Zymomonas mobilis subsp. pomaceae ATCC 29192: one gene and its partner. The protein of the gene in region 1 binds, or shares a complex with, the protein of each later gene. Links are inferred from orthologs where the notes say so. Each region holds a gene or a part of one and is shown on either strand. Other genes may lie near its edges.

Region 1 (3,924 bases):
GCAAAATGCCTTTGCTAATGCCAGTTTCTCACTTTTAGTAGGCAAAATGCAAGGTACTATTTTAGATTATCTTATTCCTCCTATCGGATCCAAAGAGCTAATAGCAGCCTTATTGGGGGCTGCAATGACACGGGCTTTTTTGGTGGGCTTCTTTTTGTGGTTAGCCATGGCTTTTTGGCCCCATGTTCATTACAATCCTATGCATATAGGCGCTGTCTTTTTGTTCGGTTTTCTAGGGGCTATGATGCTAGCGCTTATTGGTCTGCTCACTTCTGTCTGGGCCGATAAATATGATCATGCAGCTTCAGTTTCTAATTTCATTATTCAACCATTGGCACTTCTTTCCGGCACATTCTATTCTGTTCATAGCCTACATGGCCTGTTTTATGATTTCAGTACATGGAATCCCTTTTTTCATGTAATCTCAGGTTTTCGTTATGGCTTTATTGATGTTGCAGATGCCAATGTCACGATAAGCGCTAGCATTCTGATTGCAGTTAATATTATTCTTAGCCTCGTAGCCTATTTTTTAATTGCGCGCGGCTGGAAGTTAAAATCCTGATTCTACCCTTAGATAATATAGCAAGTGATATACAGAAAAACGGATCCGGTATAAACCAGATCCGTTTTTTATAGCGCAAATGAAGAGAGTGATGGGCTAAGGTTATCAGCCCATCTTCTCTATGAAGGATTATTCACTGGCAGCTTCACTGGCCTTTTTACTACTTTTAGCCTTTTTGCTGATGGAAGGCGCGCCTGGGACGATTTCAAAGCTAGGTTCATTGTCTTTCATATGAACTTTTACTTCACCACCATCTACGAGCTTCCCAAACAGTAATTCTTCTGCCAATGGCTGTTTGATCTTCTCTTGAATCAGGCGGCCCATTGGGCGGGCACCATAAAGACGATCATAGCCTTTTTTACCCAACCATTCGCGCGCTTCGTCATCAAAAGCGATGTCAACCTTCCGGTCTGCCAACTGGATTTCAAGTTCAAGGATGAACTTATCAACCACACGCTGGATCATATCCGGCGACAGATAGCTAAAGGGAACGATCGCATCCAGACGATTACGAAATTCTGGTGTAAACATCGTTTTAATCGCCTCGTAATCTTCACCCTCACGCGTGAGATCACCAAAACCAATCGTTTCCCGTGCCATGTCAGAGGCACCCGCATTACTTGTCATAATCAAAATAACGTTACGGAAATCGACCGTTTTTCCATGAGGGTCAGTCAGCTTTCCGTTATCCATCACCTGCAACAAGATATTGAAGAGATCAGGATGCGCTTTTTCAATTTCATCCAATAACAAGACCGAATGTGGATTCTGCTCGATGGCATCCGTTAAGAGGCCGCCCTGATCATAACCGACATAACCCGGAGGTGCACCGATCAAACGGCTGACAGAATGACGCTCCATATATTCAGACATATCAAAGCGTTTCAGCGGAATGCCTAACAGCGAAGCCAACTGACGTGCCACTTCTGTTTTACCAACCCCGGTTGGACCAGAGAACAGATAGTTACCAATGGGCTTATGCGGATCGCGTAAACCTGCACGGCTTAACTTAATGGCAGAAGCCAAAGTTTTAATGGCCTTATCCTGACCAAAGACCACACGCTTCAGATCAGTTTCAAGGTTAGCCAATACCTGACTATCATCATTGGACACTGATTTCGGTGGGATGCGTGCCATAGTAGCTACGACCGCTTCTACTTCTTTTGCCGAGATAACCTTACGTCTTTTAGACGGTGCTACCAACATCTGGGCAGCCCCTACTTCATCAATGACATCAATGGCCTTGTCAGGTAATTTCCGATCATTAATGTAACGTGCGGAAAGCTCTACCGCTGAGCGGATAGCATCCGAGGTATAGCGCACATTGTGATGCTGCTCGAAAGAAGGCCGCAATCCCGAAAGGATCTTGACGGCATCCTCTATAGACGGCTCAACCACATCGATTTTCTGGAACCGCCGCAAAAGCGCTCTGTCTTTTTCAAAGTGATTCCGAAATTCTTTATAGGTTGTTGAACCGATACAACGGATAGCACCACTCGATAACGCCGGTTTCAAGAGGTTAGAAGCGTCCATTGCTCCGCCAGAAGTCGCGCCTGCCCCAATGATGGTATGAATCTCATCAATAAACAGAACCGCTTTTGGCTGCTTTTGAAGTTCAGACACAACGGCCTTCAAACGTTCTTCAAAATCACCCCGATACCGAGTACCCGCTAATAGCGCGCCCATATCCAAAGAATAAATGATCGTGCCTTTTAAGACTTCTGGCACTTGATCTTCAATAATCTTACGGGCGAGTCCTTCCGCAATGGCCGTCTTTCCAACGCCTGGATCGCCGACATAAAGCGGATTATTTTTAGAACGCCGACATAATATCTGAATAGTGCGATCAACTTCGGCAGACCGACCGATCAAAGGATCAATGCGCCCAATTTCGGCTTTCTCATTCAGATTAACCGTGAACTGCTTCAAAGCGCTCTCATTCTTTTTAGCGACTTCAGCAGGACGCTGCGGTGCTTTTTCTTCCTCATTCTGGGTTTCAGGCGTTGCAAGTCCACCTTTTCCCACACCATGACTTAAAAAGCTTACAGCATCCAAGCGGCTCATATCCTGCTGCTGGAGGAAGTAAACCGCATAGCTTTCACGCTCGGAGAATAAAGCGACTAAAACATTCGCCCCCGTGACTTCATCGCGTCCCGATGATTGGACATGCAAAATAGCCCGCTGAATAACACGCTGGAAACCGCTTGTTGGCGAGGGATCACTGTTCCCCTCAATTTTCAAAGCATCCAGTTCAGTATCTAGATAGGTGGTAATAGAGCGCTTTAATTCAGCAAGATCAACGCCACAGCCTGCCATGACCTTCGACGCATGTTCGTCGTCAATCAAAGCCAGCAACAAATGTTCCAGCATAGCATATTCATGGTGACGGCGGCTAGCAATCGCAAGCGCATTATGAAGTGTCTGCTCAAGGGCTTTGGCAAAAGATGGCATATTCCCACTCCCTATTCCTAATGCATCGGATAAAAATCCGATGCCTAACAACTCGTACTATTCAGTATATTGGTATGGCCTATCCATTTATCAACACAATGAATTATCAATAATCGAAAAATAAAACAAAAAACATATTTACTTTATAAAAATGCGGATTTTAACCAGCATCGACTATAAAAACTCAGGGCAAATCCTCTGCCATAAAAAGCTGTTTGTAGCATTTAAGGATACTCCTGAAATTTCCTGAAGGAATAGAGAAACTAAATCGAGAACCCCTATAACGCCTGAACGATAGAAGGATTTTTTGTTTTTAGAATAATCCGATTCCACAGAGAATAAGGTTGACGTTCCTTATCGTGAAGTCAATAGAACATTAAAAAATAAGCACGTAAAAATAGCGCTAATAAGAAAAAATATTACAATAACAGTCATTAATTTTAGACATAAAGAATATTTTTTGAGAAAAATTTAAATTAAATAATAATTAAAAATAGAGTATCTTGTATTAGATACAGATTATAAATCTAAAATAATAACTGTAATTATATAGAGTTATCAGCAAAAAATTCTTAAGAACGTTGAGAGATTCACTTATTCTCATTTTGAGAAATACAGAATTTTTATCTACTTTTTGGAATGTGTTCTTAGAAGTCTTTGAATATCTTAAAAATCAGATATTTTATTCGATAATGTAATCTGGATGCCCCGTGTGGATTCGAACCACAATTGACGGAGTCAGAGTCCGTAGTCTTACCTTTAGACGACGGGGCAACAGTTGAGCTGCGAACTAATGCGGCAATAAGCTGCTGTCAACCCTCTTCCCCAAAATTACCTCATTTTCATAAAAAATCCTTCCCTCTTCAAACAGGTAGGATGCTTGCCGCCAGCGGTTCGCCGCTATACTATCC
Region 2 (3,232 bases), 710 kb from region 1 along the record:
CCCGATCAAGGTGATAAACACGATGCACCTGTGTTTCCCCTTCAGCCGCCAAAGCGGCAATGATCAGACTCATAGAAGCCCGCAAATCTGTAGCCATGACCTCGGCACCAAATAGACGGGGCACGCCTTTTACGACAGCCATACGCCCTTGGACCTGAATATCGGCGCCCATCCGCACTAATTCTGGTACATGCATATAACGATTTTCAAAAATCGTTTCGGTCAAAACGCTAGTTCCCTTTGCCAGAACAAGCATAGCCATAAACTGAGCCTGCATATCTGTCGGAAATCCAGGGAAAGGTGCCGTTGAAAGGGTTAAGGATTCCAAAGGCTTATCGGCTGTAATTCTTACGCCCTCTTCTTCAGCTACTATACCTAAACCGCTTTGTTCCAATTCAACCAGCACTTCGGCCATATCAATAGCCCGTGCGCCTTGTAAAAAAACATCCCCCCCTGTAATCGCGGCGGCACAAGCATAGCTACCAGCCTCGATACGATCAGGCATGACAACATGCGTTGCCCCATGTAATCGATCACACCCATGGATAACTAGACGGCTACTACCAATACCTGTAATTTTAGCGCCCATCGCCAGCAAACACCGACACAGATCAACAATTTCTGGTTCACGCGCGGCATTATTAATAATGGTTTCGCCTGTCGCTAGAACAGCGGCCATGATAGCATTTTCAGTGGCCCCTACTGATACCACCGGGAAACTTATAATACCCCCTTTTAAACCACCATCGGGTGCCCGCGCACGCACGTAACCTGCCGCCAATTCAATATCAGCGCCTAAGGCCTCTAAAGCTCGTAAATGTAAATCAATAGGACGGTTACCGATAGCACAACCACCCGGCAACGAAACAGTTGCTTCCCCTTCTCGCGCTAATAATGGCCCCAACACAAGAATTGACGCCCGCATTTTACGGACGATGTCATAGGGGGCGACGGTTGAAGCAATAGAAGCGGCCGTTAAGGTAATCTCACGGCCGGGATGATCCCCCTTACAACGGGCGATCATGGTAGAAACGCCTAGCTCATTCAACAAATGGCAACAGCTATCAACATCAGCTAGTCGCGGGAGATTGATAAGCGTTAAGGGCTCACTGGTTAAAAGACTAGCAGGCATCAGCGCTAAAACAGCATTTTTAGCGCCCGAGACAGGAATACGGCCTTTCAAGCGTTGGCCACCGCGAATTTTAATACGATCCATAGCCTGTCTCTATCTTTAAACAATCCTGCCGCCAAGCGCCCTTAATCCTGAAAAATCAGGAAAAAACGATTCATGGTATATTAGTTAGTCTGTCGGGCTTGAAGTACCGGATAAAATCATCAGGCTTTTTCTAAAGTGCATTGTAATGGATGCTGATGCTGCCGCGCAAAGTCGATAACCTGATTAACTTTGGTTTCGGCCACTTCATAGCTGAAAATTCCGCATATCCCGACACCGCGTTGATGCACTTGTAACATCACCTTAGTAGCATCTTCGATTCCCATACGGAAAAAACGTTGAAGACAAAGAACCACAAATTCCATCGGGGTATAGTCGTCATTTAACATTAAGACTTTATAGGGTTGTGGTTTTTTTGTCTGGGGTGTGGTGCGGGTAATGACTGTGACGTCATTTTCATTATCCTGATCAAAATCCTTATCGCCGCTCATGATATCCCCTAAGGTAAATTGTTGAAGAAAGGCGGCTATGCCTGCCTCGGCAAATCGGCAATTGCCTATAGACTGCTGTTTAGGGTGATATGACACCACAAAAAGCCATAAACAAGATAATGCGAACACTTATATCGGTAAAAATGGTCCGCTTAAACTATCTTTTAAGGCTATCTTTATGATAAAATATCTTTCTACTATTTTTGTAAAAAAACATAATATCTTCTTATCACCGCTTGCAGAAAATCCTATAGTATTTTCGCCGGATAAAAGCGTATTATAAATAGAGTTTTTCCACTTTTTTTATTCGGCCAAGGAGTAAAAATGTCCGAGCCATTCTACCGCATCCGCCGTCTGCCCCCTTACGTTATCGCAGAAGTCAATGCGATGCGGGCCGCCGCGCGGGCGGCAGGAGAGGATATTATTGATCTTGGTATGGGGAATCCTGATCAACCCCCTCCCTCTTATGTAATTGATAAGCTAGCTGAAGTAGCGAGTAAGCCGGATGCGCATGGCTATTCCGCTTCTCGCGGTATTCCGGGCTTACGAAAGGCACAGGCGGCTTATTATCAGCGCCGTTTCGGGGTCGATCTTGACCCTGACAGTGAAGTGGTAGTGACGTTGGGGTCGAAAGAAGGTCTTGCTAACCTTGCCCAAGCAATCACAGCCCCGGGTGATGTGATTCTTGCCCCCAATCCTAGCTATCCGATTCATATGTTCGGTTTCATCATTGCCGGTGCCACGATTCGCTCTATTCCAACCACACCGGATGAAAACTTCTTTAGGGATTTAGAAAGAGCCGTTAATTTTACGGTGCCTAAACCAAGCGCTATGGTTATCGGCTATCCCTCTAATCCGACAGCAGAAGTCGCGGATCTGGCTTTTTACGAACGGGTTGTCGAATTTGCCCGTAAGCATAATATCTGGGTCTTATCCGATCTTGCCTATGCGGAAATTTATTTTGACGGCAATCCTCCCCCTTCTATTCTCCAGATTCCGGGGGCAAAAGATGTGGCTGTTGAGTTTACCTCTTTATCAAAAACCTATTCTATGGCGGGATGGCGTATTGGTTTTGCGGTTGGAAATAAAAAGCTGATTGCGGCACTAACCCGCGTCAAAAGCTATCTTGATTACGGAGCCTTTACGCCTATTCAGGCGGCGGCTGTTGCCGCTATCAATGGCCCTCAAGAAATCATTGCTAAAAATCGCGAACTTTATCGCCATCGTCGAGATGTCATGGTAGAAAGTTTTGCGCGTGCCGGCTGGCCCATTCCGGCACCAAAAGCGTCTATGTTTGCTTGGGCACCGTTACCAGCCGAATTGGCCCATTTGGGCAGTCTTGAATTTTCAAAACGCCTTCTTACCCATGCAAAAGTAGCGGTCGCCCCGGGCGTTGGATATGGCGAAAAAGGCGAAGGGTATGTGCGTTTGGCCTTTGTAGAAAATGAACATCGTATTCGTCAGGCCGCGCGCAATATTAAGCGTTATTTCTCAAGTTTAGGTATTCATACCAACGAAACCATTGCGGCTGAATAAAAATTAGTGCCAACAATATTGGATGATGCGG

The links.
Region 2: the proteins of clpA (region 1) and clpS are in contact, whole or in part, in a solved structure (PDB 1LZW), measured with the Escherichia coli proteins. The link is inferred for Zymomonas mobilis subsp. pomaceae ATCC 29192 from one-to-one orthologs.

The regions. Positions count from the first base shown.
Region 1 is NC_015709.1:909,932-913,855, forward strand. Bases 353-3,406 are described here. They hold clpA (ATP-dependent Clp protease ATP-binding subunit ClpA), read right to left. Parts: upstream 3,014-3,406; coding sequence 692-3,013; downstream 353-691. Other genes in these bases: ZYMOP_RS04115 (ABC transporter permease), read left to right, coding at 353-562. In the rest of the region: more of ZYMOP_RS04115, read left to right, coding at 1-352. UniProt on the Escherichia coli protein: ATP-dependent specificity component of the ClpAP protease. It directs the protease to specific substrates. It has unfoldase activity. The primary function of the ClpA-ClpP complex appears to be the degradation of unfolded or abnormal proteins.
Region 2 is NC_015709.1:1,622,462-1,625,693, reverse strand. Bases 1-2,797 are described here. They hold clpS (ATP-dependent Clp protease adapter ClpS), read right to left. Parts: upstream 1,666-2,797; coding sequence 1,336-1,665; downstream 1-1,335. Other genes in these bases: ZYMOP_RS07215 (LL-diaminopimelate aminotransferase), read left to right, coding at 1,990-2,797; murA (UDP-N-acetylglucosamine 1-carboxyvinyltransferase), read right to left, coding at 1-1,216. Also shown: more of ZYMOP_RS07215, read left to right, coding at 2,798-3,201; ZYMOP_RS07210 (hypothetical protein), read right to left, coding at 3,205-3,232. UniProt on the Escherichia coli protein: Involved in the modulation of the specificity of the ClpAP-mediated ATP-dependent protein degradation.